Regions from separate parts of the Pseudoalteromonas sp. SG45-5 genome, predicted to be linked through region 1. Evidence: predicted binding sites of a transcription regulator. Region 1 holds the regulator's gene; each other region holds the start of a gene.

The links. Region 1 encodes MetJ, which represses methionine synthesis genes. Its sites were predicted from a motif close to TAGACGTCTAGACGTCTA; they were not measured.
Region 2: the regulator MetJ is predicted to act here: its motif matches at 7,977-7,994, upstream of metK (methionine adenosyltransferase).
Region 3: the regulator MetJ is predicted to act here: its motif matches at 3,415-3,432, upstream of metA (homoserine O-succinyltransferase).

Annotation. Positions count from the first base shown of each region.
Region 1 is NZ_JACJEM010000018.1:27,248-38,064, reverse strand. Features, by position in the region: gene H5119_RS07830 (methyl-accepting chemotaxis protein) at 1-709, shown strand, start outside; gene H5119_RS07825 (gamma-butyrobetaine hydroxylase-like domain-containing protein) at 760-1,134, opposite strand; gene hslU (HslU--HslV peptidase ATPase subunit) at 1,190-2,518, opposite strand; gene hslV (ATP-dependent protease subunit HslV) at 2,530-3,048, opposite strand; gene H5119_RS07810 (SPOR domain-containing protein) at 3,128-3,646, opposite strand; gene priA (primosomal protein N') at 3,667-5,853, opposite strand; gene rpmE (50S ribosomal protein L31) at 6,085-6,300, shown strand; gene H5119_RS07795 (malic enzyme-like NAD(P)-binding protein) at 6,824-8,065, shown strand; gene metJ (met regulon transcriptional regulator MetJ) at 8,136-8,456, opposite strand; gene metB (cystathionine gamma-synthase) at 8,655-9,902, shown strand; gene metL (bifunctional aspartate kinase/homoserine dehydrogenase II) at 9,923-10,817, shown strand, end outside.
Region 2 is NZ_JACJEM010000006.1:50,091-60,907, reverse strand. Features, by position in the region: gene panP (pyridoxal-dependent aspartate 1-decarboxylase PanP) at 1-1,245, shown strand, start outside; gene serA (phosphoglycerate dehydrogenase) at 1,278-2,507, opposite strand; gene rpiA (ribose-5-phosphate isomerase RpiA) at 2,517-3,170, opposite strand; gene H5119_RS02865 (5-formyltetrahydrofolate cyclo-ligase) at 3,223-3,819, opposite strand; gene H5119_RS02860 (hypothetical protein) at 3,839-4,387, opposite strand; gene H5119_RS02855 (LTA synthase family protein) at 4,569-6,560, shown strand; gene metK (methionine adenosyltransferase) at 6,724-7,875, opposite strand; gene tkt (transketolase) at 8,178-10,169, shown strand; gene H5119_RS02840 (hypothetical protein) at 10,707-10,817, shown strand, end outside.
Region 3 is NZ_JACJEM010000023.1:24,417-35,233, forward strand. Features, by position in the region: gene metH (methionine synthase) at 1-1,331, opposite strand, end outside; gene H5119_RS09360 (homocysteine S-methyltransferase family protein) at 1,341-2,414, opposite strand; gene metA (homoserine O-succinyltransferase) at 2,404-3,351, opposite strand; gene ettA (energy-dependent translational throttle protein EttA) at 3,573-5,246, shown strand; gene H5119_RS09375 (PilZ domain-containing protein) at 5,402-5,770, shown strand; gene H5119_RS09380 (histone deacetylase) at 5,824-6,732, shown strand; gene H5119_RS09385 (TlpA disulfide reductase family protein) at 6,795-7,298, shown strand; gene H5119_RS09390 (AraC family transcriptional regulator ligand-binding domain-containing protein) at 7,300-8,301, opposite strand; gene H5119_RS09395 (GGDEF domain-containing protein) at 8,285-9,205, opposite strand; gene H5119_RS09400 (TonB-dependent siderophore receptor) at 9,505-10,817, shown strand, end outside.

The DNA of each region.
Region 1 (10,817 bases):
TGAGATGCAAGCAACAATTCAGGATATTTCACATAATACTGAGGCTGCGGCTAAAAAAGCTGAATCAACCAATTTGAGCGCACAGCAAGGGCGTAATGAGGTTGAGTCAACGGTTAAGCAAATTAGAGAGCTGTCTGGTTCACTGGGAGATGCATCAAGCGTTGTTTCTCAATTAGAAAAAGATGGTGAGACTATTGGATCTGTACTTGATGTGATCCGTGCCATTGCAGAACAAACCAACTTATTGGCACTTAACGCAGCGATTGAAGCTGCAAGAGCTGGTGAATATGGACGCGGTTTTGCGGTTGTAGCAGATGAAGTTCGCTCATTAGCAAAACGTACTCAAGAGTCCACAAGTGAGATTGAAGGTATAATAAGTACTTTGCAGCAGCGTACACAAGAAGTCGTCAGTATTATGCATAAGTGCCGCTCACAGGGGGACGAAAGTGCATCGCAGGCAATTAAAGCGGGCGATTTACTTGGAGCAATAACGGAAGATGTACAAACGATAATGGAAATGAGCACACAAATTGCCGTAGCCATTGATGAGCAAAGCCAAGTGGCATCAGAGGTAAATAAAAACGTAGTGCGTATACGCGATATTGCACAAAGCGCATCAGAAAATGCATCTAGCAATGCACAAACGAGTGAAGAGGTATCTCAGCAATCTCGTGTGCTATTTGCTGCTATTGATAAGTTTAAGGTGTAATCAACAAGCTATTTATAACTTACAATAAACTATTAAATGGCCAATAAGGTTTAAGGAACAAACTTTATTGGCACACTATCTTTATTGTTTTTATGCTCGTTTATACGTTGTAAATATTCATCCCACAGTGCGCTTTGCTGCTCTTGTAGTTTTGCAAAATATTGCCAGCTGAATAATCCGCTATTATGACCATCATCAAAGCCTAAACGAAGCGCATAATGCCCAACGGGTTCAATACTGTTAATACCCACAGATTGCTTATTAAACACTAACTTCATCGGACCTGAACCATGTCCTTGTACTTCAGCAGATGGAGAATGGACGCGTAAAAATTCACTACTAAATACCGATTTGCTATCGTCATCAAAGTAAATATCTACGTTTTTACTTATGCTGTGGTAATGTATTTTTGTTACGTGTTTCATTTTTATCCCATTAAAAAGCCCCCATAACGGAGGCTTTTAGTATAAGTGGTATCAATTAAAGAATGAAGCGACTTAAGTCTTCATCTTCAACCAATGCACCTAGGTGTTTTTCAACATAAGCGGCGTCAATAGTAAGTGACGAATCTGCTTTTTCAGAAGCGTCGTATGAAATTTCTTCCATTAACTTTTCCATCACAGTATGCAAACGGCGAGCACCGATATTTTCAGTTTTTTCGTTAACTTGCCATGCCGCTTTTGCAATACGATCAATAGCATCATCACTAAACTCAACCGTTACCTGTTCAGTTTTTAGAAGCTCTCGTTGCTGCTCTGTAAGCGATGCATGAGGTTCTGTGAGAATGCGTTTGAAATCATCAGCAGTAAGCGCTTCAAGCTCTACACGAATTGGTAGGCGACCTTGTAGCTCAGGGATCATGTCAGATGGTTTTGCCATTTGAAATGCACCAGAAGCAATAAATAACATATGGTCAGTTTTAACCATGCCGTGTTTAGTGTTTACTGTTGAACCTTCAATAAGCGGCAGTAAATCGCGCTGCACACCTTCACGGCTAACATCAGGACCTGAAGAATCACCACGCTTACAAATTTTGTCTATTTCATCAATAAACACAATACCATTTTGTTCTACTGCAAAAATAGCTTGTTCTTTTAGCTCTTCAGGGTTCACTAATTTAGCGGCTTCTTCTTCCGTTAATAGTTTGAAGGCTTCTTTGATTTTTAGCTTACGTTTAGTGCGTTTGTCGCCACCCATGTTTTGAAACATGCTTTGCAGCTGGTTGGTCATATCTTCCATACCAGGGGGCGCCATAATCTCTACGTTTGGCTGTGTTTGAGCTAAATCAATTTCAATTTCTTTATCATCTAATTGGCCTTCACGTAGTTTTTTACGAAACGTTTGACGTGTTGAGGAGTTATCATCACGCTGTGTTTCGCCGTATTGATCTTTAACAGGAGGAAGCAAGGCATCTAAAATACGCTCTTCGGCCGCTTCTTCTGCGCGATGTTTAAACTTTTTGGTTTGCTGCTCACGAGTCATTTTAATCGACACGTCGACTAAATCACGGATGATCGTATCAACTTCTTTACCAACATAGCCAACTTCGGTGAATTTTGTCGCTTCTACTTTAATGAATGGCGCATTTGCTAATTTTGCTAAACGGCGTGCAATTTCTGTTTTACCTACGCCTGTTGGGCCAATCATTAGAATGTTTTTAGGAGTCACTTCGCCACGTAAATCTTCATTAAGTTGCATACGGCGCCAGCGATTGCGAAGTGCAATAGCCACTGCTTTTTTTGCATTCGCTTGGCCAATAATGTGTTGATCTAGTTCGTGAACAATTTCTCTTGGGGTCATTGCAGACATAGCGGTTCCTATTATAATTCTTCGATGGTTTGGAAATTATTAGTGAATACGCAGATATTGCCTGCAATAGTTAAGCTTTTTTCGACGATTTCACGAGCGCTTAAGTCGGTATTTTCTAATAAGGCTGTTGCTGCAGATTGGGCAAAATTACCGCCACTGCCGATGGCGATTAGATCATTCTCTGGCTGCACCACATCACCGTTACCGGTAATAATAAGAGATGCAGTTTCATCTGCTACAGCTAGCAATGCTTCGAGTTTTCGAAGAGCCCGGTCGCTGCGCCAGTCCTTAGCCATTTCGACCGCTGCTTTGGTGAGGTTGCCTTGGTGCATTTCTAATTTACTTTCAAAGCGTTCGAAAAGGGTAAAGGCATCAGCAGTACCGCCGGCAAAGCCAGCAATTACTTTGCCATTATAAAGGCGTCTAACTTTACGGGCGTTGCCTTTCATTACGGTGTTGCCAAGAGATACTTGGCCGTCACCGCCGATTACAACTTTGTCGCCGCGGCGTACACTTACGATAGTAGTCATGTTATTCCTCATCATCGAGCTGTAGAGACAACTCGTAAAAAACGATTATGATGAGGTTATATGGGTGAATGGTTTATTTTCAAGTCCAGTTCCAAATTCCGCAGCTGACTATATTTACACGCTTAAGCTTGTTTTTATCACTTTCGGCTTGGCGCTTGGTTTTATAAGGCCCTAAACGCACCTTGTGCCATGTGCCTTCTTGTTTAATTTCAGATATAAGTCCTGCAAATGCAATTTTAGCTTTGAGTGATTCGGCTTGGGCGTGGGTTTTAAATGAACCGCATTGCATAACGTAAGGACCTTTTTGCTCAAGCTGTTTTACCTCAACTTGAATTTCGTGGTTTCTAATTTCTTTAATAAATGCGGGCGTACGTGGGATCACCACTTCGACCTTTTTTTCGGCTGCCGTTGGGTTAGCCTGCTTTTCTACCAGCTTAGGATCGGCGTTACTTTTAATAAACCATAACCCGTAGACGAAACCGCCCACAAGTAAAAGAGCAATACTCACTAAAAAAATCGGAAATGGTTTTTTCGCAGGTGCTTGCTTATTGTTTTTTCTGTTTGCTGGTTTTTTGTTAATGTAATCGTGCTGTGCCATAGCGTTATTTTGGCCTTAACCTAAATCATGTCTATAGGGTCTACGTCTAAGCTCCAGCGGACTTTTTGTGCGAGTTTACTTGAGCTTAAATAATCAACCATTTGCGCAAGATATTGATGCAGTATGCGGCGATCTTGCGCTTGAATATGTAACTGAAAACGATACATACCTGCGATCCTTTCTAGAGGCGCGGGTATCGGGCCGAGCAATTGTATACCAGATACCCCATTGACTGGAACCAAATCAGTTAAAAAGTCGACGACTTGCTTAATGCTATGTCCTTGAGCACGAACAATAGCCATATTTGTAATTGGAGGGAGATCGGCATCATCGCGTTCACTCAGTGCAAAGCGAGCAAAGTCTTGATATCCATTGTTAACCAAGTCTTGTAAAAGTGGATGCTCAGGAAAGTGGGTCTGCAATAGTACTTGGCCTGGTTCTCCAGAGCGCCCAGCACGTCCTGCTACTTGTGTAACAAGCTGAGCTAAATGTTCGGTTGCTCTAAAGTCACAGGAGTATAAACCGCTATCTACATCTAAAATAAGCACCAAGCTGACATCTGCAAAGTGATGACCTTTGGCAAGCATTTGTGTGCCAACTAAAATACGTGCTCCTCCCAAGTTAATTTCATCAAGTGCTTTTTCAAGACTCCCTTTTCGACGAGTTGAATCGCGATCAATGCGCGTGATCGGCGTATCAGGGAACTCAGTTGATAAAAACTCTTCTATTTGCTCTGTACCTTTGCCGTTAGGGAATATTTGTGTGCTGCCACAATCAGGACATTGATGAGGCACAGGGTATTGATCGCCACAATGGTGGCAAATCATTTGACCAATAGCTTTGTGAAACGTTGCGCTAGTGCTGCAGCGTTTACACTCGCTTAGCCAGCCGCACTCATGACAAATAAGCGTGGGCGAAAAGCCTCGGCGATTTAAAAATACCATCACCTGTTTACCACGATTTAAATGCTGACGCATAGTGGCAAGGCTTGCATGGGCTATACCAGCTTGATCGGGCTGGCCTTTCATATCGAGTAATTTGAATTGGTTGTCGGTCGCGGTTTGTGCACGCTCAGTTAGGCTCAATAGCTGATATTTATTATTAATCGCTTTGTGAAGTGTTTCAAGTGCGGGCGTAGCACTGCCTAATATAAGTGGAATTTTATGCTGAAATGCTCTGTATGCGGCTAAATCACGAGCATGATAGCGAAGGGTATCTTGCTGCTTAAATGAAGAGTCGTGTTCTTCATCAACCACTATCATACCGAGTTGCAAAAAGGGCAGAAAGATACTCGAACGAGTGCCTATTACGATTGCACAGCTGCCTTTTTCGCAAAATCGCCATGTTTGGAGTCTTTCGTTATCGGTCAGGGCTGAATGCCAAAGCATAATGGGTGTATCAGGAAAGCGGCGACGAAAGCGATTAACTGTCTGGGGGGTTAAACCTATTTCGGGAACTAATACGAGAGCTTGCTCACCACGCTTTAATACCTCTTCAAGGCACTGTAAATACACTTCGGTTTTACCGCTGCCAGTCACACCTTCCAATAAAAAGCTGCTAAAGCCTTTGCTTTGATTAATCGCCGTACAGGCAACCGCTTGCTCTTTATTAAGAATTGGTTTGCTACCAACTTTGGGGGTAATGCTTTGCCATTGGTTATCGTGTTCGATAGTTTGTGTGACAAGTTCTTTATCAATGAGGCTATCGATGGTTTTTTTGCTAAAGCCTAAGGCTTTTAGTTCAGTTAAAGACGACTTACCTGATTGTGATAACTGCTTCAATAAGTTGAGTTGAGTTTTGGCTTTTAATGACGGTACTTTAGCGCCTTTTTCGGTAAGCATTACCATGTTAATGCTTGTTTTGTCTGGTGATTCACCTTGGCGTAGTGCACTAGGCAGAGCTATATGAATCGTTTCGCCCAAAGGGTAGCAATAATAACGAGCAGTAAAGCTAAGAAGCGCTAAGTGTTGCGTAGATAAAATAGGGGCATCGTCAATGACTTCAAGAATACTTTTAATTTTATTTTCAGGAACTTCAGTGCTGGTTTTTAAAGCTAATATAACGGCCACTTTACGTTGGTTGCCAAAAGGGACTAAAACACGCATTCCAGGCTTTAGATCCGAAACCAAGCCTGAGAGCTGTTCATCTACTTTATAATCAAAGGTGCGCGGTAACGGGACTTTTATAGCAACTTCAACAAAACGCATAACAACTCAACTAATAAAATTAATGGTGTAATGTACTAAATATACAGTTAAAAACCTACTAGCAAATTATAACCGTTTTATTATTTGATTACTTTTTTAGCAAAAAATATAATTAAACCTTGTGTGCTTGGTAGTTGTTGGATAAAATCCGCCACCAACAAATTTGTTTTAACGACGTATGGTACCAAACTACGGGTTTGGAGAGCGATGCGGCCTTAACTAGAGGTTTCTATGAAAGAAGGTATTCACCCTAAGTACGAAGTAATTTCAGCAACATGTTCATGCGGAAATGAATTCGAAACAAGCTCTACTCTTTGTAAAAACATTCACTTAGACGTATGTTCTGCGTGTCACCCGTTTTACACTGGTAAGCAAAAAGTTTTAGACACTGGCGGACGTGTTGATCGTTTCAACAAGCGTTTCGGTGCACTTGGTAGCAAGAAGTAATTTTTGCTATTTAGTTAAAGGAAGCACCTTAGGGTGCTTTTTTTATGTCTAAAATTCATCTTTTATTTACTTTTTCTGCCTATTTTGACGTTATCTTCTTTGCATAACTATTTCCTGTTCTTATTCTGAGTATGCATAAACCTTTGCAGACAAAGTACGCAATAGTCTCTATATTTTGAAGTGTTCAATTTTTAACTAAGTTGTTAAATGTAGCTAACGTGAAGATAAATGTTTTTAAAGTAGAGTATTAAGCTGTTTATAGTTATTTATACTAAAAATTTGACAGTCGTTTTTAGAGAAAACGACTCGCGGCTAAAAGTACCTCTAAAAATGCTTTTTATATGAATTTCTATTTATGAAATGTCGGTATATCTTCGCAAAGTTACTGAAAAACCTCTTAAATTAATGAATCTAGCATATAACAGGATAGACCTGATATTGCTTGGAATTTAAAAATAATAAGGGTATCGTAACCCAGACAACACCTCTCACTTTAACTTAAATTGCAGGATACAATCGCGTTATGTCAGACTTTCGTGAACAAGCACTACATTACCATTCTCATCCCGTTCCAGGAAAAATCAGCATTGAGCTAACCAAGCCTGCCGAAACGGTTCAAGATTTAGCCCTAGCATATAGCCCAGGTGTTGCTGAACCTGTGCGTGAAATTGCTGCTGATCCTGCAAATGCTTATAAATATACCGGTAAAGGTAATATGGTTGCAGTTATTACTAATGGTACTGCAATTTTAGGTCTGGGTAACTTAGGGCCACTCGCATCTAAACCCGTAATGGAAGGCAAGGCTTTATTATTTAAGCGTTTTGCAGGCCTAGATTCGATTGATATTGAAGTTAAGCACCGTACTACCGAAGACTTTATAAATACAGTTGCAAATATAGCAGATACATTTGGTGGCATTAATCTCGAAGATATTAAAGCACCAGAGTGTTTTGAAATCGAAAAAGCGTTAATTGAGCGCTGTAGCATTCCAGTTTTTCATGACGATCAACATGGCACCGCCATTGTTACCGCAGCAGGTATGCTTAATGCGCTTGAGGTACAGGGAAAGTCAATTGAAGATGCGACTATTGTTTGTTTAGGGGCCGGTGCTGCTGCTGTCGCGTGCATGGAGTTACTAATTAAGTGTGGTGCGCTACGCGAGCATATCTATATGCTGGATCGCAAAGGAGTTATTCACACACGCCGTGATGATTTAAATGAGTACAAGCAATTGTTTGCCAATAATACCGATAAACGTACGTTGCAAGATGTAATTGCAGACGCAGATGTATTTGTTGGTGTATCGGGACCTAATTTATTAGGTGCTGAAGATTTAAAGTTAATGGCTGATAAGCCGGTTGTGTTTGCGTGCTCAAACCCAGATCCTGAAATAGATCCTGCACTCGCACACAGCGCACGTAACGATTTAATTATGGCAACAGGGCGCTCTGATTACCCTAATCAGGTTAACAATGTTTTATGTTTCCCGTTTATTTTTCGTGGCGCACTTGATGTTCGTGCAAGCGCGATAAACGACGAAATGAAAATAGCCGCAGTAGAAGCTATTCGCAGTATTGCTAAAGAGCCTGTACCGGCTGAAGTATTAAAAGCCGCAGGTGTAGATAAATTAGAATTTGGCGCTCATTATATTATTCCAAAGCCGATGGACCCACGTTTACTTCCACGTATAGCAAGAGCAGTGGCGCTTGCTGCTGTTGAGTCGGGTGTGGCGCGTATTGAGCTACCTGAAAACTATATGCAGTAAAGTATGCAGTAAAATTTAGTTATAAAAAAACCTCAGTAATTACTGAGGTTTTTTTATGTTTTTTAAACGCTTAATCTTCATTTAAAACAGGTACTTCAAGCCCCATTTCTTGCATTATTTTTTTCACTTCTTCTGGTACTTTTTCGGCATTATCTTTACGTAAATCGTCGTCATTAGGTAAAGGTTGGCCTGTAAATGCATGTAAAAAAGCTTCGCATAATAGTTCACTGTTTGTCGCATGGCGTAGGTTACTAATTTGACGACGTGTACGTTCATCAGTTAATACTTTTAATACATTTAGTGGGATCGAAACGGTGATCTTTTTAACTTGTTCTGATTTTTTACCGTGTTCTGCGTATGGGTGAATATACTCACCATTCCATTTAGCCATAAGATGTATCGTTGCCTCAGATTATTAATTGCTCACACAAGATAAAAGCGTGTGAATATGCGTGAAATTCTATCGATTTAAAAAAGATAGTCAAATACTTGTTATTTAGCCATCTAGCGGTTTAAATGTTTTGACTTCTTAAATTGAATAAACTACTCTTTTAGACGTCTAAACATCCAAATTAATTAGGTGACAAGTATGAGTGGAAAAAATAAAGCAACTATTGCAGTGCGTAGCGGTATAGAGGCTGATAAACAGCATGGTGCAGTGGTAGCTCCACTCTATTTGTCGACAACGTATTCGTTTGCTGATTTTGATACTAAGCGCCAATATGATTACGGCCGTAGCGGTAATCCTAATCGTGATATTTTAGCTGAAACGCTTGCAGAGCTCGAAGGTGGGGCGCGTGGCATTATTACAGCTACAGGCATGGCTGCTGTGCATTTAGCTACGCAGCTACTTAATCACGACGATACATTGGTGATCCCACACGACTGTTACGGTGGTAGTTATCGTTTATTTACTTCATTACAAAAGCGCGGCTTATTAAAACTTAAAGTTTTAGACTTAACTAAACAACAGAGCCTTGATCAAATATTAGAGATTAAACCAAAATTAATTTGGATAGAAACACCCAGTAACCCAGTATTACGTTTAACTGATATTAAAGCGGTCACTGAAATTGCAAAACAATGCGGTGCATTGGTTGCAGCAGATAACACATTTTTGTCACCAGCATTACAAAACCCAATTAAATTTGGAGTAGACATTGTCGTGCACTCTACAACTAAGTATATCAATGGCCATTCGGATGTTGTTGGTGGTGCAGTCATAACCGCAACACAAGCACTGGGTGATGAACTTGCTTGGTGGGCAAATAATATTGGTATTACAGGGGCACCTTTTGATAGCTACTTAACATTACGAGGTTTGCGTACCTTAAATATCCGTTTAAAACAGCACCAAGAAAACGCATTAGCAATTGCTAAGTATCTTGAAGAATCTGAGTTTGTTAGCCAAGTTTATTATCCAGGTCTTGAGTCGCATCCTCAACATGAATTAGCGAAAGTACAGCAGCTTGGTTTTGGTGGCATGGTTAGCTTTGATATTAAAGGCGACATACACGATGCGGCTGCATTTTTAACAAGCTTAAAAGAGTTTAGTTTAGCTGAGTCATTAGGGGGAGTGGAGAGTCTAATTTGCCACCCTGCGACAATGACTCATGCAGGAATGGAAGAAGAAGCACGCTTAGAAGCGGGGGTGGGCGATACGCTTATCCGTATTTCGGTTGGTATTGAAGATATACATGATTTACTTGCAGACTTTGATCGCGTATTTAATCTTGTTAAACCAGGGTATAAAAAGAACGAAAGTCACGCAGGGAAAAGGGCTGGCGTTTCTAATAACAATGTTAAATTAAGTGCTGCTCATCCGGCACTTTGGTGATTAAAATGGATTGGTACAATATGGTTAATTGTGTACATAAATTTGGCGGTTCGAGCTTAGGGTCGGCCGAACGTTATCAAAGTGTGGCAAAAATTATTTTAGGGCACACTCAATTAGGTGATTGTGTGGTTGTGTCGGCATCAGGTAAAACAACCGATACCTTAGTAACTTTGTGGCAAAGCTATCAACAAAAAGACACGCAAGCTGTTGCTGATATTGTGTTGCAGTTGAGTAATCATCAAGGTGATTTAATTGAACAATTACTGCACGCAGATATTAAGCGCAATGCATTACATACATTAAACGAAGAGTTAAATTTAATCGCTGAGCTTGCTAAAAATGGACAATTACAAGAATCTGCATTGCTTGCTCATGGGGAATTATGGTCGGCGCGTTTATTGGCCGCTTATTTACAGCAGCTTAATGTTGAAGCTTGCCTGCAAGATGCCAGAAATCTGTTTATCTTAAATGACGGGCAATTATTACATGCGCAAAATATTCAACAATGTAGTGGGCTAATTGCCAGTAATAAAATTAATGTCGTCACTGGGTTTATTGCGTCCAACAGCCTTGGTGATACCGTAACGCTTGGGCGTAATGGCAGCGATTACAGCGCGACTTTATTAGCAAGTTACTGTAATGCAAAGCACGTAAGTATCTGGACTGATACGCAAGGTATATTTAGCGCCGATCCCCGTAAAGTAAATAAAGCGATTAAGTACGCAAAAGTGTGTCGCGGGCAAGCGAATTTGCTAGCCAGATTAGGCAATCCGGTTTTGCATGCAAAAACACTATCTCCACTTAAAAATACCGACATAAAACTTGCTGTGCGCAGTAGTTACGATGTACAAGCCAGCCAAACCGATATAGTTAAGGAAGGCTGTGTAAAACAAAAGCGTTTTATAACAACCTTAC
Region 2 (10,817 bases), on a different contig from region 1:
TCTAAAGCATTTACACCTCTTGAGCGCCAAGTGCTTGGAATGATGCATCATTTAGCTTATGGGCAAGAAGACTCATTTTATTCTAAATGGATGCACAGCGCTAAAACCTCTCTCGGTGCTTTTTGCTCAGGTGGTACGGTTGCTAATATTACTGCGCTTTGGATTGCACGAAACCGCTTATTCAAGCCTGATGGTGATTTTAGAGGGATAGGCGCACAAGGCTTAATTGCTGGTATGCTGCATTACGGATACAAAGGTTTAGCGGTATTAATATCAGAACGTGGACATTACTCGTTAGGTAAATCGGTAGATTTATTAGGTATCGGTCGCGAAAATTTAATAGGCATTAAAACCAGCGAAGATAATAAAGTCGATGTAGGAGCGATGCGTGAAAAGGCACTTGAGCTAGAATCGCAAGGCATTAAAGTAATGGCAATTATTGGGGTCGCCGGTACAACCGAAACTGGAAATATAGATCCCCTTAATGAAATGGCCGATTTAGCAGAGCAAATCAATTGTCATTTTCATGTCGATGCAGCATGGGGAGGAGCAACACTTTTATCAACGACTCATCGCCCTTTATTAAAAGGCATTGAACGCGCTGATTCAATCACCATTGATGCGCACAAACAAATGTATGTACCAATGGGGGCAGGTTTGGTTTTATTTAAAGACCCTGCGGCAACCGATGCGATAGAACACCACGCAGAGTATATTTTGCGTAAAGGCTCTAAAGACTTAGGTAGTCACACGCTTGAAGGTAGTCGTCCTGGAATGGCGATGTTAGTGCATGCTTGCTTACGTGTTATTGGTCGTAAAGGCTACGAAATGTTGATCGATCGAAGCATTAAAAAGGCGCACTATTTTGCTGATTTAATTAAAGCCGACGAGGATTTCGAACTTATTTCAGAGCCCGAGTTGTGTTTATTAACATACCGCTACGTACCTAAAAAAATAAAACAAGCAATAGCTGAAGCGGATGTAGCAACGCGTTTAGATATTTTTGCATCATTAAATCGCTTTACTGCCAGCATGCAAAAAAGGCAGCGTGAATCAGGTCGCTCGTTCGTATCTCGTACGCGTTTAACACCTTCTAAATATGATAACCAGCCAACCGTTGTATTTAGGGTTGTACTTGCAAACCCACTTACATCGGGGGCTATTTTAAAAGATATTTTAGCTGAGCAAAAAGAATTGGCTAAAACTGATCCCGTGTTCAAAAAGTATTTAAGAAAGTACATGTAGTTTAAAAGGGTCCATAAGGACCCTTTTAAATATTAATGTAAAATACGCGCTCTAATTGTTCCTTCAACGGCACTGAGTTCTTTTAGTGCAACTTCTGAATGATCTGTATCCACATCAATAACAACATAACCAATTGCTTCATCAGTTTGCAAATACTGTGCGGCAATATTAATACCGTGCTGGGCAAAGGCTTGGTTAATTTGTGTTAATACGCCAGGGCGATTGTGGTGTACGTGTAATAAGCGGCTACGATTAGCAAGCTCTGGCAGTGATACTTCAGGGAAATTGACCGCGGTGATGGTAGAGCCATTATCTGAGTATTTAGCTAGTTTACCGGCAACTTCAATGCCAATATTTTCTTGTGCTTCTTGTGTTGAACCACCAATGTGCGGCGTTAAAATAACATTGTCGAACTCACGCAATGGCGATACAAATTCCTCATCGTTAGATTTAGGCTCAACTGGGAATACATCGATTGCTGCACCACTGAGTTTTTTCTCTGTTAATGCCTCTGCAAGTGCGTCAATATCAACCACAGTTCCGCGAGAAGCATTAATTAAAATAGCTCCATGCTTCATAACAGCAAGCTCAGCGGTGCCAATTAGGTTTTTAGTTTGCGGTGTTTCTGGTACGTGCAAGCTAATAATATCAGAGCGTTGTAATAACTGAGTTAAATTATGTACTTGAGTGGCGTTCCCAAGTGATAATTTATCCTCAATGTCGTAAAAATCAACGTTCATACCAATGTTTTCGGCCATGATACCTAATTGCGTACCAATATGACCATAGCCAATAATACCTAAGGTTTTGCCACGCGCTTCAAACGAACCATTGGCCGTTTTTAACCAACCGCCACGGTGAGCTGCTGCATTACGTTGTGGAATACCACGTAATAATAATAAAATTTCACCAAGCACCAGCTCTGCAACTGAACGAGTGTTAGAAAATGGCGCATTAAATACGGCAATACCACGTTCGCGTGCGCTGTTTAAGTCAACTTGGTTTGTACCAATACAAAAACAGCCAATTGCGATGAGCTTTTCAGCCGCATCTAATACGGCTTCATTTATATGAGTGCGAGAACGAAGTCCTACAAAGTGTGCATCTTTAATACGTTCTTTGAGCTCGTCCTCAGGTAGGGATGTTTTAACGTAGTCGATATTGCTATAACCATTGCGCTTTAGCGTTTCAACTGCGCTTTGGTGCACACCCTCAAGCAAGAGAATTTTAATTTTGTCTTTTGCTAATGATACCTTACTCATAACCTCATCCTATTTAATTTGAGGCCCATTTTTAGTGCCAATAATTACTTTATCAGCACCACGCTCTGCGAATAGGCCATTGGTAACTACGCCAACAATTGAATTTATTTGTGCTTCAAGTTGTTTAGCATTGGTAATATTTAAATTGTACACATCTAAAATAACGTTACCGTTATCGGTCACTACGCCTTGACGGTAAACAGGATCGCCCCCCAACTTTAACAACTCACGTGCTACGTAGCTGCGCGCCATTGGAATAACTTCTATCGGAAGTGGGAAATCTCCTAATGTCTCTACTAACTTAGTGTCATCAACAATACATACAAATTGTTTAGCAACAGCCGCGACTATTTTTTCGCGAGTCAGAGCTGCACCACCGCCTTTGATCATTTCATTTTGGGCGTTAATTTCATCTGCGCCATCAACGTATACATCTAAAACATCGATGTTGTTAAGCTCAAACACTTCAATACCCAACTCTTTTAAACGAGCAGTAGAGGCTTCTGAGCTTGATACCGCGCCTACAATTGTGTCTTTTACTGAGCCTAATGCATCAATAAAATGATTAACTGTTGAGCCTGTGCCTACACCCACTATGGTGTTTTCTTTTACAAACTCGAGTGCAGCCCATGCTGCAGCTTTTTTTAATTCGTCTTGTGTCATTGCTCTGTGCTCATTTAGTCATAAATATGTCGCTAGTATACAAGTTAACGTGTTACCAGCAGTAGGTTTTATCTGGAGTGATAATAGTTTTAAGTGGTACGTCCCACGATTCAATAGGTAGCTCATCAACTTTTTGGCATTCATGTGCTAAGCCAATTAGTTGCGGTTTTTGCCAGTGTTGATCATGTAAACGTGCCAACGTTCTATCGTAAAATCCACCCCCCATTCCCAAACGATTACCTTGTTCATCAAATGCAACAAGTGGCATAAGTAAGTAATCAAGCGTTGGTAACGGGCATATTTGAGTGCAGTTGAGCTTAGGTTCCAAGATACCATAGCGATTTGCTCTCATGGGTGAGTTTTTTTCATAACGCTGAAATAGTAAATTAGCGCCATTGAAGGGGTGTATTACAGGGAGGTAGATGTGGTGATTTAAATCCCATAAACTCTTAATTAACAATGAAGTGTCTAACTCTCCGTCATTAGTTAAATAAATTGCAATATGCTCTTTTTTAGTTGTTTTTTTATCTTTTAAATATTGAATAAAATTCATGTTTACTTGCTGAGCCGCTGTACCCTGTTGACTTTTTGATAAGTTATTACGGGTTTTACGGATATATTCTCTTATCTGTGAACGTTTATTGCTCATTTTCGTTCCCAGAACATAATTAAAAAGAGAATAAATTAGGAAATGCTAAATATGCAGCTAACACTATGAGCAGTGTGATTACTGTTGCTATAAGTGAATATAAAACGATATTACTGCGCTCATTAGGCGGGCTAATAAGCTCTTCATCAAGCATAAGATCGTCGTCCTGCCATTCTTCACTATTTGAAACGGGTGTTTTTGATTCAATTTCAGGAAGACGTTGCTCTAGCTCTTCTAGTTTTTCTTCGAGGCGAATTAAGCTACTTGTGATGTAATCTAGCGCATCAAAAATTCGTTCATCACGTCGATCATTATTTGCTAGAGCAGAAGTGTTTTGAGCGTTACTCGAAACGGCTTGTAGTTTGCTTTGGATCCCTAAACTAGCAAGTAATTTAGCCTGTTTTAAGGCTTTATCTTTATTGCTCGGTGCGAAGAGTGATTTACCCTTAAAAAAAGTAGTTACTTTTTCTTCAGAGGTTTTTAATTTTTCTGCTAGGTTTGTACATGCTGTTTTAGCGTTAGTGCCATCAGCTAACCCTGCAAATATAACGCGAAAATTGTCGGCCATCTAACTACCCTTAAAGCTTTTATTATTTAACGAGTATAAACCTAACTCATTTAGAAATGCAGTCCTACCTATAAATTAAAGTTATTTAATTAATTACAAATAATTACATTTGTTTTGTTGTTGGCTTTTGTTTATTCAGTAAAATTGCGCGCCCAAGGATATTTCATTTAAGGACACACCTTTGTTTGATTCTCACATGGCTCCTGCGAGTCGTTGGCTACAGTTTGTAAAAGAAAGTGGACGTATTGCAACACTATGGTTTGCCGGCGTTTTACTTTTTATGAGTTTTCGCGTTTTCTTTTTGATCTATTTTAAAGACAGAATAACAGCACAGTTAGATGCAGATGCTATTTTTGCAACGTTAAAAGCGGGTTTTGCATTTGATTCAGCAGCTACCGGTGTATGCTTTAGCATCGCATTTCTTTTAAACTGTATTTTACAACCTATGCGTTTAGGGCACTGGGTAAGTAAGGCTCGTCTGTATACGGGAAGAATATTTTTTATAGTCACCACGTTACTATGCATTGTGAGTGTTACTTATATAACAGAGTACGGCAGCCAATTTAACTACTTTATGCTTGAAGGGTTGAAAGACGATCAACAGGCTATTGCTTTAACAGTTGTTGAGCAATATAAACCATGGGGTAGTCTTCTTAGTTTAGTTATTTTATTAGCGCTAACGTTTAAAATAAATAAAGTGGTTGATCAAAAACACTATACATTTATTAATCGCCTTTTCACTACTTGTATTTATAAGCGCACAATACTAATTATTTTAATAGTTGTGTTATTTGTATGCGCAATACGAGGGTCTTTTGAAACACGTCCAGCGTCCAGAAAATGGTCAGCAGTAACAGCCGATGCATTTGTAAATAACCTAGTAATAAACCCGTTTAGAAGCTTTATTTATGCGATTAAAGACTATAACGACTTACAGAGCTTTGGTTTAAATGGCCACAACCCTTATCTAGAAAAAAACTTACCAACGATAGAAAACCCTCTAGCCGCTTTTGAGCAAAAAACAAATGCTCCATTATTGGCTGCTCCATCACAGATATTTTTTATCGTAATGGAAAGTTACGATGCTTGGCCGTTACAACAAAAATATGCATCACTTAACTTAACTAACGAACTAAGTAACTTGGCGAGTAAAGGCATCTATTTAGATAATGTTTTGCCTGCCGCAAGTAGCACAATGAATTCGTTATCAAGCCTTATGTCGGGTATTGCGTATGCTGGTGTGAATATGAGCCGTATTGGACCTCAAAAGCCAACCAGTAAAATGTCAATATTTAGCCAAGTAGAGCAGCTAGGTTACAAAAGCCGATTTTACTATGGTGGCTTATTATCATGGCAAAATGTCGGAGAATATGCACTTTCACAAGGTGTCGATAAAGTATTTTCAGCAGTTGATGCTGGAGGAAAAGGCAGTGCTGGTGTGTGGGGAATTGACGATGGGCAATTATTTGATTTAGTTGATAAGACAACAAACGATAAAAGTTTTAATCTCATTATGAGCGGCAGCTACCATGGTCCATTTAACCTAGATTTAGATCAATATGGTTACCCTTTTAAATCTTTGGCAGATTATCCAAAAGAAATCCAAGCCTTAGGCGATGACTTGCTAGACCCTTATGTGTTGGGACACCTTTGGTACTCAGACAAAATGTTAGGTCAGTTTGTTCGTAAAATGGAGCAGCGATACCCAGATGCTTTATTCATAATAACGGGGGATCATTATGGTCGTCGTTACCTTCATCACCAGCCTGATCTGTACGAGCTAACTCATGTTCCGATTGTAATTTATGGTAAAGGGGTTAATTCAAATTGGGTCGCTAAAGATCAACTAGCAAGCCACATGGATATTGCACCGACTTTATTAAACCTAATAGCGCCAAAAAATACTGAATTTTATAGTATGGGGCAATCATTACTAAATATGCCAGAAAAAGAGCGCACTGTATTTGGCTTTCAAACAATACGAACTGAAACAGAGCTTTGGCGTGGTGATTTATCTTCGGTCTATGAATACCAAAAAATAGATCCACTTGATAAAACACGTTTATCACCAAACCATAAACCTGAATTTAAAGCCGTCGACAGCCAAACAGAGCAAGCATATAATCAATATATGGCTACAGCGTGGCATTTGCTTACCAGAGGGATGGATTAAAAAAGCAGTTTTTACAGGCTGCCTTTATTTAATTTTTGATACTTTAATTATGCATAAAAAAAGCGCCAATTGGCGCTTTTTTTGTATTTAACCTGAACACTGGTTAAGAGATTTACCAACTTATTATCCAGGGTTCAAGTTATTTAGATAGTTACTTAACCAATTAAAGGCCAGCTGCTGCGCGAAGTGCTTCAGCTTTATCTGTACGTTCCCAAGGGAATTCGTCACGACCAAAGTGGCCATAAGCCGCTGTAGGAAGGTAGATAGGGCGCTCTAAATCAAGCATTTGAATTAAGCCGTAAGGACGTAAGTCAAAGTGTTCACGAATAAGCTCGATTAAACGGCTTTCTTCTAGCTTGCTTGTACCAAACGTTTCAACGCTAATAGATGTAGGCTCTGCAACACCAATTGCGTAAGAAACTTGTAGCTCACACTTGTCAGCAAGACCAGCAGCAACAATGTTTTTAGCAACATAACGTGCAGCGTATGCAGCACTACGGTCAACTTTTGATGGATCTTTACCTGAGAAAGCACCACCACCGTGACGAGCCATACCACCGTATGTATCTACAATGATTTTACGACCTGTTAAACCACAATCGCCCATTGGTCCGCCAATTACAAAACGACCTGTTGGGTTAATGAAAAACTTAGTCGCGCTTGTAATAAGCTCTGCAGGAAGTACTGGCTTGATGATAGTTTCCATTACAGCTTCTACTAAATCAGCTTGAGAAATGTCTTCGCTGTGCTGAGTAGACAGTACAACAGCATCAATACCTACTGGCTTGCCGTTTTCGTATGCAAAAGTAACTTGAGATTTTGCATCTGGACGTAACCAGTTAAGCTCGCCGCTTTTACGAACCTCAGCTTGGCGTTGTACTAAGCGGTGTGAGTAAGTAATTGGAGCAGGCATTAGTACTTCTGTTTCGTTACATGCGTAACCAAACATTAAGCCTTGATCGCCCGCGCCTTGCTCTTCTGGGCTAGTACGGTCAACACCTTGGTTAATGTCAGGAGACTGTTTACCAATAGTGTTTAAAATTGCACATGAGTCTGCATCAAAACCCATGTCTGAATTTGTGTAGCCAATGTCACGAATTGTTTTACGTGTAATTTCTTCGATATCAACCCATGCGCTAGTAGTGATTTCACCACCAACCATAACCATACCGGTTTTCACGTAAGTTTCACACGCTACGCGGGCATGAGAGTCTTGCTCTAGGATAGCATCAAGTACCGCATCAGAGATTTGATCGGCGATTTTATCCGGATGACCTTCAGAAACTGATTCAGAAGTAAATAAATGTTTTGCCATTGTATTTCTGCTCACAAATATTGCGCTTCACAAACGTCGGTATTAGCGCTAAAAAATTAAGGGGCGTATTTTATCGAAAACAAAACACCTTGCATAGTGTTTTTACGCCTAGACGTCTAAATAAAATAACTAATATCATTATGGTCTTAAAAAATATTCATAATAGCTCCTTTTATAGGGTTTTTAATTGCACACAGCCCCCACAATAAGTAAGAATAGATGTATTACAGTGTCCAAGTTACTTGGATGCATAAACGAATACATTAATACCCGTGCAAATACACATAAAGGTAGGAGAATTCATGCCATCTCGCAAAGAACTTGCAAATGCTATTCGCGTCTTGTCAATGGACGCAGTACAAAAGGCCAAATCTGGCCACCCTGGAGCCCCAATGGGCATGGCCGATATCGCAGAAGTATTATGGCGCGATTATCTAAAACATAACCCAACGAATCCAGAGTGGGCTGACCGTGACAGATTTATTCTTTCAAACGGCCACGGTTCAATGCTTATCTATTCTCTATTGCACCTAAGTGGTTATGACTTACCACTAGACGAAATTAAAAACTTCCGTCAAATGCATTCTAAAACACCAGGTCACCCTGAATATGGCTATGCACCAGGAATCGAAACTACTACGGGCCCATTAGGTCAAGGGATCACAAATGCCGTAGGTATGGCAATTGCTGAAAAAGCACTCGCTGCACAGTTTAACCGTGAAGGTCACGATATTGTTGATCACTTTACCTATGCATTTATGGGCGATGGCTGCCTAATGGAAGGTATTTCTCATGAAGCAGGTTCACTTGCAGGCACATTAGGTCTGGGTAAACTTGTTGCATTTTGGGATGACAACGGCATTTCAATCGATGGCGAAGTAGAAGGTTGGTTTACTGATGATACGCCAGCTCGTTTCAAAGCATACGGTTGGCATGTAATTAGTGGTGTTGATGGTCACGACAGCGATGCAGTAAGTGCTGCAATTAGCGAAGCAAAAAGCGTTACGGACAAGCCATCACTAATTTGTTGTAAAACAATTATTGGTTACGGTTCACCTAACAAATCGGGCAGCCACGATTGTCACGGTGCACCACTAGGTGATGACGAAATTAAAGCGTCTCGCGAATTTTTAGGTTGGACTGGCGATGCGTTCGAAATTCCTGATGATATTTACGCACAATGGGATAGCAAAGAAAAAGGTCAGCAGCTTGAATCAAGCTGGGACGAAAAATTTGCAGCATACGCAAAAGCATACCCAGAGCTTGCTGCTGAATACAAGCGTCGTATTAACAACGAACTGCCTGGTGATTGGGCTGAAAAATCTCAAGCATATATTGAGCAATTGCAAGCAAACCCTGCAAATCCAGCGTCTCGTAAAGCATCGCAAAATGCTTTAAACGCATTTGGTCCGTTATTGCCAGAATTCATGGGTGGCTCAGCCGATTTAGCAGGCTCAAACTTAACAATTTGGGATGGCTCTAAAGGTTTAACGGCAGATGATGCAAGCGGTAACTACATTTACTACGGTGTACGTGAGTTTGGTATGTCGGCAATTATGAATGGTATTGCCCTTCATAAAGGCTTTATTCCTTATGGTGCTACGTTCTTAATGTTTGTTGAATATGCAAAAAATGCCGTACGTATGGCTGCATTAATGAAGCAACCAAGCATTTTTGTATACACGCACGATTCAATCGGCCTAGGTGAAGATGGTCCAACTCACCAACCAGTAGAGCAAATTGCAAGCATGCGTTTAACGCCTAACTTATACAACTGGCGTCCATGTGACCAAGTTGAGTCGGCAATTGCATGGCAACAAGCTATTGAGCGTAAAGACGGTCCTACATCGTTAATCTTTACTCGCCAAGGTCTTGAGCAGCAAGCGCGTGACGCACAGCAATTAGCAGACGTTAAAAAGGGTGGTTACATCCTTAGCTGTGACGGTAATCCAGAGATTATCTTTATTGCGACGGGCTCTGAAGTGCAACTAGCACAAGATTCAGCAAGCGAACTACGCAGCCAAGGTAAAAAGGTACGTGTTGTATCTATGCCATGTACTGATGCCTTTGAAGATCAAAGCGCAGCATACAAAGAAAGCGTATTACCGGCATCTGTTTTACGCCGCGTAGCAGTAGAGGCGGGTATTGCTGATTACTGGTACAAGTACGTAGGCCTAAATGGCGCAGTAGTCGGTATGACTACTTTTGGTGAGTCAGCGCCTGCTGGCGAGCTGTTTGAGCACTTTGGCTTTACAGTGGCAAACATTGTAAGCAAAGCAAACGAGCTTTTTTAATCGATTGCTTTAAAGGTTAAAAGCCCGCCTTGTGTAAAACAGGGCGGGCTTTTTTGTTTGTAGGTCGTGCTTTAGCGCGTTATACCAATCTGCTTATATATGGGGTCTATTTAACGTTAAGAAAATTACGCTAGAACTAGGCAAAAATTTTTGTATCTAGTTGTTCTAAATAAAAAATTTTTAACGACGTAATAGTGCAATTTAATTCGTTAAATTGTTCAAAGATTTACGCAGGTTGGTATTAAAGGTAAATCAAAAATATGACGCCATAAATGACGACCTACAATGGAGCCAAAAAGTACAATCCAACATTATAATACTGTGTTAAAAAACTTTTGCTCTAACAAATAATTTAACGTAGTATTTTAAATTCAGACTCATTTACAAGGAAGAAATATGTCTTGGTCTAAACTCAATAAAACTATCAATGCGCATTCTGTTATCCCTCTTGACGCGCTTAGCTGTTGAGATTTTGGTGTTAAGCTCCCTGTTAACTTCCCATTTAGTAAAGCTAAATTTACTTGCCAAGCTCTCGCTATGCTATCGCAACTTAATGACTATGATTTAAAAATGGTATGCGCCGATATCATTAAAATATGCGCGAACCCTAATGCTAACAACTCAATTAAGCACAGCCGTAACCCGCTG
Region 3 (10,817 bases), on a different contig from region 1:
ATGGCGGTTTGTAGTATTTTATCGGCAGGTACCATTACGCCTAAATCAATAACTTCGTAGTTATTACATTGCAATACCACGCCTACAATGTTTTTACCTATGTCGTGCACGTCGCCTTTTACGGTCGCCATCACTATTTTACCATTGGTTGAACCTTCTTCTTTTTCAAGCTCAATGTATGGGTCTAGGTAGGCCACGGCTCGCTTCATTACGCGCGCCGATTTAACCACTTGTGGTAAAAACATTTTACCTGCGCCAAATAAATCCCCTACTACGTTCATGCCGTCCATTAACGGCCCTTCAATTACGTGAATAGGTTTAGCTGCTGCGGCGCGGCATTCTTCGGTATCTTCATCTATAAAGGTAGTAATACCTTTAACAAGTGCGTGCTCAAGGCGTTTTGCAACAGGCCATGTGCGCCACTCTAAATCTTCTACTCGCTCGGCTTGCGCCATACCCGAGTATTTTGGTGCAAGCTCTACTAAACGCTCGCCTGCGCCTGAGTCGGTGTTAAGTATTACGTCTGTAACGGCTTTGCGTAGTTCTTCTGGTATATCATCGTAAACGGCTAGTTGCCCCGCATTTACAATACCCATGTCCATACCAGCTTGAATAGCGTGATATAAAAACACCGAGTGAATAGCTTCACGTACGGGGTTATTACCCCTAAACGAAAACGATACGTTTGACACCCCGCCCGACACTTTACAGTGCGGTAAGTTTTGTTTTATGCGGCGCGTGCCTTCAATAAATTCTACGGCGTAGTTGTCGTGCTCTTCAATACCGGTGGCTACGGCAAATATATTAGGGTCGAATATAATATCTTCTGGCGCAAAGCCAATGTCTTCTACCAATATTTTGTAACTGCGTGCACATATTGCGAACTTACGGTCGGCAGTATCGGCTTGTCCCTCGGTATCAAACGCCATTACAACGGCAGCTGCACCAAAACGTTTTATTATTTTAGCTTGGCGAATAAACGGCTCTTCACCTTCTTTTAGTGATATTGAGTTAACAATGGCCTTGCCTTGAATACACTTTAAGCCTGCTTCTATTACTTCCCACTTTGAGGAGTCGACCATAATGGGCACTTTAGAAATATCAGGCTCTGAGGCTATTAAGTTTAAAAACTTAACCATGGCGGCTTTTGAATCCAACATGGCTTCGTCCATGTTTATATCAATAACCTGTGCGCCGTTTTCAACTTGTTCGCGGGCAACGGTTAGCGCGGCTTCAAAGTCTTCTTCCATGATTAGGCGTTTAAACATGGCCGAACCGGTTACATTGGTACGCTCACCAACATTAGTAAATACTGCTATTTGCTGTGTCATGCTGGCTCCTTAATTTAAGTTACAGGCTTCAAGGCCTGATAAACGCATACGTACTTCAAGCTCAGGTAAAGGACGAGGTTTAACACCTTCAAGCCCTTTTGCAAACGCGCGAATATGCGCAGGCGTTGTACCGCAGCACCCGCCTACTATATTAATAAAGCCCGATTTACCCCAATCGATAATTTCGGCTGCCATTTCAGGCGCTTCTAAATCGTATTCACCAAACTCATTTGGTAAGCCCGCATTAGGGTGTACCGACGTAAAGGTTTCGCACACGCGCGATAACTCTTCTACATACTGGCGCAGTAAATCTGGACCAAGCGCGCAGTTTAGGCCGATTGATATAGGCTTAATGTGACGAATAGAGTTATAAAATGCTTCGGTTGTTTGCCCCGAAAGCGTACGACCAGAGGCGTCGGTAATAGTGCCCGAGATCATAACTGGTAATGTACGCCCAGCTTGCTCAAAGGCTTCTTCTACTGCGAATGAGGCTGCTTTTGCATTAAGCGTATCGAATATAGTTTCGATTAGTATTAAATCAGCGCCGCCTTCCATTAATGCAAGGGTAGACTCAACATACGCAGTAACGAGTTTATCAAAGGTAACGTTACGATAACCCGGATCGTTTACGTCTGGCGAAATTGAACACGTTTTAGATGTCGGCCCTAAAACACCGGCTACGTAGCGCGGTTTTTCTGGCGTTTTAGCTGTAAATTCGTCGCAAATGGCGCGTGCTAATTTGGCCGACTCTAGATTTATTTCACGACTTAGGCTTGCCATATCGTAATCTTCCATCGAAATAGTGGTCGAGTTAAACGTATTGGTTTCGATAATATCGGCGCCCGCTGATAAAAAACCACGATGAATATCGGTGATTAAATCGGGCTTGGTTAGGCTTAATAAATCGTTATTGCCTTTAATTAATACATGCCAGTCTTTAAAACGCTCGCCGCGATAGCCTTCTTCTTCTAGCTTATGATCTTGGATCATGGTGCCCATAGCACCATCTAAAATTAAAATGCGCTCTTTTAATGCTGTACTTATTTCGGCTTGCTTATTATTTGTAGGCGCGTTATTCGGCATAGTTGTTAGTCCTCACATCTTGGCTAACTAAATTAATATCATACGGTGTGGTTTGGTACACGTAGTAATTTAACCAGTTCGAAAAAAGTAAAAAAGCATGGCTTTGCCACGTTTTTGAAGGTTGTTTGGTTGCATCATCGTCCACAAAGTAATTTTCGGGTTTTGGTGCATTGGGGCTTTTTTTACAATCGCGCTCATATTCTGCTTTTAGCGAGTCGGCGTCGTACTCTGGGTGACCGGTTATAAACACTTGGCTACCCGATTTGTTTTTAAGTAAGTAAGCCCCTACTCGCTCAGAGCCAGCCAATACCAACAGCTCATCACAGGCGTTTATTTTATTTATATCAATGTGGCCATAGCGTGAGTGCGGTACTAAAAAAGTGTCGTCGAATCCGCGAGTCAGTGCACCGTGCTCAAAATAACATTGGTGAGTAAATACGCCACACAGTTTGTCGTCTTTTAAATCGCGCTTTAAATTGTAATGGTGATATAACGCGGCATGTGCTGCCCAGCACGAAAATAACGTAGAGGTAACGTGTTGCTCGGCCCAATCAATAATGACCTTTAGCTCATCCCAATATGCTACATCGTCGTATTCTAAATGGGCAAGTGGCGCACCTGTTACTATTAATGCATCGTAATTGTTGTCTTTAACTTCAGAAAAATAACGATAAAAGGTATCAAGGTGCTCTTCTGAGTTGCTACTACTGCGGTGAGTGTCAAGGCGTAGTAGTTCTACGTTTACTTGCAAAGGCGAGTTGGCAAGTAAGCGAATAAACTGAACTTCGGTTTCTACTTTATTAGGCATTAAGTTTAAAATAGCCAAACGCATTGGGCGTATTTCTTGCGTTTTTGCACGACTTTTTGGCATTACAAATACGTCTTCTTGACGTAAACGCGCAATAGCCGGCAACTCGTCTTTTACTGTAATTGGCATACTTCACTCCTGTTCATAAAAACCTGTGCTAATTATGAACTGAAAGTAAAAAATATCAACCTCTAGATGTATAGATGTCCAAATGAAATTTATTCATGATTTTATACTTTGCTTACAAGCATGCTTTAGTGCTTTAAAACTATGCCATTCGTTGACTGTTTCACCTGAGAGCCACTACAATACAACATTGAAATTTTTATTATTATTTAAAGGCTCCTTTCATGGTTTTACCTGATAAATTTATATTCTCGATGAGTCGAGTATCTAAGGTTGTGCCACCTAAGCGCACTATCTTAAAAGATATTTCGTTGCACTTTTTCCCTGGCGCAAAAATTGGTGTGCTTGGTTTAAACGGTTCTGGTAAATCTACTTTACTACGCATTATGGCCGGTGTTGACCAAGATTTTGAAGGTGAAGCACATCCTCAGCCTGGTACAAAGATTGGTTATTTACCGCAAGAGCCAGTACTGGACGAAAGCAAAACAGTGCGCGAAATTGTCGAAGAAGCTGTTGGCGAAGTTAAACACGCACTTAACCGTCTTGACGAAGTATACAACGAGTACGCAATGGAAGGTGCTGACTTTGATGCACTTGCAAAAGAGCAAGGCGAGCTTGAAGCGGTTATTCAAGCGCACGATGGTCATAACATCGACAACGTTTTAGAGCGTGCTGCTGATGCACTTCGTCTGCCAGAATGGGATGCTAAAATTGAGCACCTTTCAGGTGGTGAGCGTCGTCGTGTTGCTATATGCCGATTATTACTTGAAAAACCAGACATGCTTATTCTCGATGAGCCAACTAACCACTTGGATGCTGAGTCGGTTGCATGGTTAGAGCGTTTCTTACACGATTACGAAGGCACCGTTGTGGCAGTAACGCATGACCGTTACTTCCTTGATAATGTAGCTGGTTGGATATTAGAGCTTGACCGTGGCGAAGGTATTCCATGGGAAGGTAACTACTCTTCTTGGCTTGAACAAAAAGATGCGCGCCTGCAGCAAGAACAAAAATCAGAAAAAGCACGTCAAAAATCAATTGCGCAAGAACTTGAATGGGTTCGTTCAAACCCTAAAGGTCGCCAAGCTAAGTCAAAAGCACGTATGGCTCAGTTTACTGAAATGCAGCAATCTGATTACCAAAAGCGTAACGAAACTAACGAAATGTTTATTCCACCTGGCCCGCGTTTAGGCGACCAAGTACTTGAAGTAACTAATCTTCGTAAGAGCTTTGGCGATCGCGTTTTAATTGACGATTTAAGCTTTAGCATGCCAAAAGGTGCCATTGTGGGCATTATTGGCGCGAATGGCGCGGGTAAATCAACGTTATTTAAAATGATAAGCGGTGAGCAAGAGCAAGACAGCGGTAGCATCAGCGTTGGTGAAACTGTACACCTTGCGACTGTTGATCAGTTCCGCGACGGGATGGACGAAAGCAAAACTGTTTTCCAAGAAATATCAGACGGTCAAGACGTATTAAAAATTGGTAACTTTGAGTTCCCAAGCCGTGCGTATGTAAGTCGCTTTAACTTTAAAGGTAACGATCAGCAAAAGTTTGTTAAAGACCTATCAGGTGGTGAGCGTAACCGTTTACACCTTGCTAAGTTATTAAAAGCGGGCGGCAATGTGTTATTACTGGATGAGCCAACCAATGACTTGGACGTTGAAACACTACGTGCACTTGAGAACGCTATTTTAGAGTTCCCAGGCTGTGTAATGTGTATATCGCATGACCGTTGGTTCCTTGACCGTATTGCTACACATATTTTAGATTACCGCGATGAAGGTCAAATTAACTTCTTTGATGGTAACTACACTGAATACGAAGAGTGGCTTAAAAAGACATTAGGTGCAGCAGCAGCTCAACCTAAACGTATTAAGTACAAAAAAATTGGCTAATCCTGACTGAAGCTAATTTATTACAGTAACACTAAGCCCTGCATTTATGCGGGGCTTTTTTATGCCACCAGTATTCTAAACACTTATTTTCTAGCATGTAGAGAATTACCCGCTATGATTAATTTATTATAAAAACAATAAGGCCAAGTTAGGTTATGCAAAATCGTCGTCAGTTTTCTCGTGTTTTATTTTCAACCGATGCACAAGTAATTTTTAATGATCATCAATACCCATGTAAATTACTCGATATATCTTTACATGGCGCGTTAATTACTAGATGTGACGCCTTTTCTAGCAGCACTAATACCAATGCAATACTGTGCTTTACACTCCCGCAAAGCGAAATAGAAATAAAAATGGAAGTTATGGTTTCTCATATAAAAGCAAACCACATAGGCCTAAAATGCCATTATATTGATATAGACAGTATTACGCATTTAAAGCGCTTAATTGAGTTAAATTTAGCCGATGACGAACTATTACATCGCGAGCTCGCTATGTTGATCCACGACACACAACAATAGACTCATTTAGATTAGTTGATTACCATAGAGCAAATTTTTTAACTTGTGCAAACATGATCTTAAATCCACATTTACCTTTAGTGTATCACCCCAATTACTCGTTTAGTTTTGATCCAAAACACCGCTTTGCAATGAGTAAGTTTGCACATTTATATGAGCATGTTGCAGAGCTTGGCTTAATTGGCAATAATCTAGTTGAGCCAATATTAGGCAAGCCAGGGCCACTTGAACTTGTGCATTGCGATAACTACATTCAAGATCTATGGCACAACCGCTTAAATGAAAAAACCATGCGTCGCATTGGCTTACCTTGGTCCCAAGAGTTAATGAATCGTACGTTTACAGCCCCGCAAGGTACGCTGCAAACGGCTCGCTTAGCACTTCAACACGGCATAGCGTGTCACTTAGCTGGTGGCACACATCACGCACATCATGACTTTGGTTCAGGTTTTTGCATGGTTAATGATTTAGCCTTTACTGCCGAGACGTTAATAAAAAGTGGCGAAGTGACTAATGTGCTTATTTTTGATTTAGATGTGCACCAAGGCGACGGCACAGCTGCAATGTTACAGCATCAACCCTATGCTTATACTTGCTCTATTCATTGTGAAAAAAACTTCCCCTTTAGAAAGTCCCCTAGTGATTTGGATATTGGCTTGGCCGACAATATGAAAGACGACGAATACCTCGCCATAGTAGACGACACCTTAAGTTATTTACTTAAAGAACTAAACCCAAGCTTAGTGCTTTACGACGCAGGCGTTGATATATGGCAAGACGATGGGCTAGGTAAATTAGATATCAGTTGGGATGGAATAGTCAAACGCGACCACTTAGTGCTTAAACGCTGCCTTGAGCACAACACGCCAGTAGCCACTGTGATTGGCGGCGGTTATGATAGAGATCACCTTCGTCTTGCTAAACGCCACGCAATTATAGTTGAGCAAGCCGCTCGTTTTTAATGTGAAATAAAAATGTTAAATTCTCGTTCTTATTTAATACAGATAATAAAAACGAAAACACTATGACACAACTACTTACTGCTATCACACTCTTTTTATTAAGTTTTACTCTATATGCGCAAGATCAAAACACAGATGAAGCGCATCCTCAATTGCCTACATTAAATTTACAAATGGCAGATGGCTCTATCATTAATACTCATGACTTAGTGGGCCAGCCTTATGTTTTGCATTTTTGGGCGACTTGGTGCCCATACTGTAAAAAGCTGCAACCCGCGCTTCAAAAAATAAACGACATGGGCTTAAAAGTTATTGCCGTGAGTTTTAAAGAAGATGACGATGCCACTCCCGCTAAAGCACTTTCAGACAGAGGGTATACTTTTAAAACAGCAGTAAAAGCGGACGTAATTGCAGCGCAATTAAGTATACGAGGTACACCGACTACCTTATTTATTGATAAAAAAGGCCGCGTTGTTTGGCTTACTAACACTTCAAACCCAGAAGATGCAAACCTGCATTTAAATGCACGCACCTTACTGCATTCTATTAATGTAAAAACAAAGTAGCTTACTGCGTTTTTAACTGGCTCGGAGTTAAACCTGTCCAACGTTTAAATGCACGCCGAAAGTTAGGTATATCATAAAAAGCCAACTGCTCAGCGACTTGTTCATTTCGTTTAGCACATAAGGTAAGTAAATAAATCGCTTTATGCTTATTTTGAGCATCAATTAACGTTGAAAAGCGTACACCATTGAGTTTAAGTTTGCGCTTAAATGTTGCTGGGCTCATTGCAAAATGTTTGGCAGTAAACTCTAAATTGACACTTGGATAGGCATATAAGTACCGACAGACCGCTTCAATAAAAGTCATGCTGACTACATTTTGGTTATGTAACTGCGACTGAGCTTGCATAAAGCGTAATTGACTAGCATGCGGATTTTTGGCCCGTAACATGGTTTTATTTAATACCCAGCATGTACATGGCTTATCAAAACTAACCTTGAGTCCCAAATTATGTTCGTATTCTTGAATATGGCGAGGGCGCTTAAACGCAAAGTCAAACTGACAATGGGGATAACTTGCGCTTACTCGTTTAAGTAAACTATAAAATGCGGTGCTGTATATCTCTAAAACATAATGGTATAAATCTTCGTCGAGCCCGTGCGCGGGCTGAATATAAATATATAAATTATTGTTTTTAATATACGTTTGGCTAAATAACAAAGGCGCTAGCTGCATTCTTAAAAGCGATAACTGCTTTAATACTTGAGCTAAATTAGCGCTGTACATAAGGGTTTGTGCTTCAGCTCGTGTATCGTTAATTAGCTGGCTACCGAGTAAAAAGCCACTGTCGGTACTTTTCATCAATGACTTAAATTGTGCTAATAAACGCACCTGCTGAGAGATACTAAACGCATGCTGAAAATTAAGTAAATCTTGCTCAAAAATACCAGTCCCCCGCAACAGTTTATGTAAATCAATCCCTCGGTTCTGTGCCAGTTCTACAATTGTTGTGATAAGCCCTTGTGCGCTTAGGTACTTATCATTTTGATTAACAAAGGTGTGCACGTTGCGCTACTTTTTGTTGATGCTTTTTTTGCTGTAATTGGCTGTGCAACTGGCTTGTTAATGTCCGCGTGTTATTGCGTACATTTCCTTGTATTAAAGCTGTCGTTACATGCTGAAACCTTGCTTTTTTTGACGCCTCAACTTTAAATGCGCAGTGCCTTAAAGCCCCTTTAATTTGCGCCATCAACTCTTTAGCTTGCTGCTCTGTAGTGGCTGGCATTAGCACCATAAAACAATCTCCCGCATAACGGCACACCACATCACTTAATCGGCAATTCATAAGTAATAACTCACTTATTTCACGCAGTAACCTGTCACCCTCACTAAAACCAAATTCATTATTAAAGTGCGAGAAATCACGTATATCAATAGCTCCTAACCAAAACGGCTGCGTGCTAATTAATTGCTCGTTAATTACTGAATCTAAATACTGCGCTTTATAAAGGCCTGTGACTGAGCATACTTTGTCGTGCTCACGTAAATGCACTTCGCGACGGCGTAACTGACTATTTAATACATATTGCTCTTGGTGCCAGTAATACAAACCTACACTCGTTAATAGCATGCCTAGCGGCGCGGGCAGTGATTCAATCCAACTTAGCCATTGATGCGCAGGATGCATTAACCACTCATCAAGTAAATCGAGCGTGGCTGAAAACATAAATAGCCCGACACCAATCACCAAGTAAGTTGTTACTTTACTGGGGGGCCTAGATATTAATAACACGGAGATCCAAACAAGAGTCATTAATACAATGCCGCCCTCCCCCATAATATCGAGCCATTGAATATCAGCATACGTTTTAAGTTCACCTAAATAAGCACTTAAAAACACAGCACTTAAAAATAGGCTAATGATGGCGTTTGTTAATAGTCGGTGACTGGTAAAGGGATTAAATCGCATGTGTTGTATCTTTTGTTTATAAATGAGTTTTAAAGTTAGTTCATATCAGTTTGTGTTAGCAGGGTCATATTAGCTCAGCTATATGACAACAAAATGATAGGGACTTTAACAACAGCGCTGCACAGTGCATAACGCATTGCTTTACCAGGAGTGCGAGAAGCTCAATAAGCTCTGCGTGTTGCTCAAACGTCACTAAATACGCGTGTTTAATACATACCTTGTCACATTTACGTCATCAAACAACCTTAGTTTGCTCGCCATACCAAGAAACAACCCTGTAATAACCAAGAGCAAATACAATGAAACACTTTAAAATAAAAGCACTGGTAGCCGCATTAGCATTATGTAATTTAACGGCGTATGCAGAAGATGATGCAAAAGAAACTAAAAAGAAAGACATTGAGGTTTCTGAAAAAATTGTTGTATATGGCGAAATTGGTTACAGAAATCGCTCAGACGAACTTGCACCCACTTTAGAGTATTCACAAGAGTACTTTCAACGCTTTGAACCGCTTACAGCCGGTGATGCTTTAAAACGCGTACCTAGCGTTACATTCTTATCGGATGTGCTTGAATCGGATGGTGCGCGGATGCGAGGCTTAAGCCCTGCCTATACTAAAGTGCTTATAAACGGTGAGGAAGTGCCTGGCGCGGGTGCCGACCGTTCATTTTTTGTTGACCGAATTCCGGCTGAGTTAATCGAACGCGTTGAAATAATTCGCTCATCAAGCGCGAATCGTTCAGCCGATGCGATAGCGGGCACATTAAATATTGTATTGCGCGATGGTTATAGCCTCGACGGCGGTTACTTACGTGTTGGTGGCTTACGTTATGACAATGGTGAGTTTAAAGAAAGTTTAGCGGGCGTATACGGTACCGAATTAGCCGGAGGGCGATTACTGCTTGGTGCAAATTTACAAGGACGATATAACCCAAAACAAAAAACCAGCCAGCGCTATGGCGATAGCCCAGAAAATAATAAAAACTATAAAACAGAAGAATTTGATAATCGAGAAGATCAATCTGATACGCGCGATGGCGACGACACATCACTTAACGCCAGCTACGAAATTATTTTTAATGACGACAGTCAGTTTAATATTAGCGCAATGTGGGTTGATACAGAGCGAACTGAAGATGAGCGCTCATTTGAATACAATGACCCCACTGCCACCAATAGCGATATTGTAAATGGTGGAAACTTAGAAACCGATAACGCCAATGTTAAGTATATCGATCAGACTAATTACAATATCAATACCGCTTATGAGTTCCCACTTCTAAACGGCACCAGTAAATTTAAGTTTGGGTTCGCCAAATTTGAAGAATCCGTCTATGAGCAAGAAGTAGAGCTAGATACCTCAGAGCTCCCTATGGTATTTGAAGAAGAGCAAACTAAAAGCGCAATAGACGACAAAGAATGGACACTGCAATGGCAACATAGCCAGCCTTGGGGCGAAAATAAAGAAATTCAATTTGGTGCATTTTTACAAAGTAAAAAGCGTGACAGTGAAATTTTTGAATCGCAAAACGAGCGAGCGTTAGGCCTTACCCGCTGGGATCAATATGCGGCAACCCCACTAACACTCGCTACCTTTGACAGTGAATATGA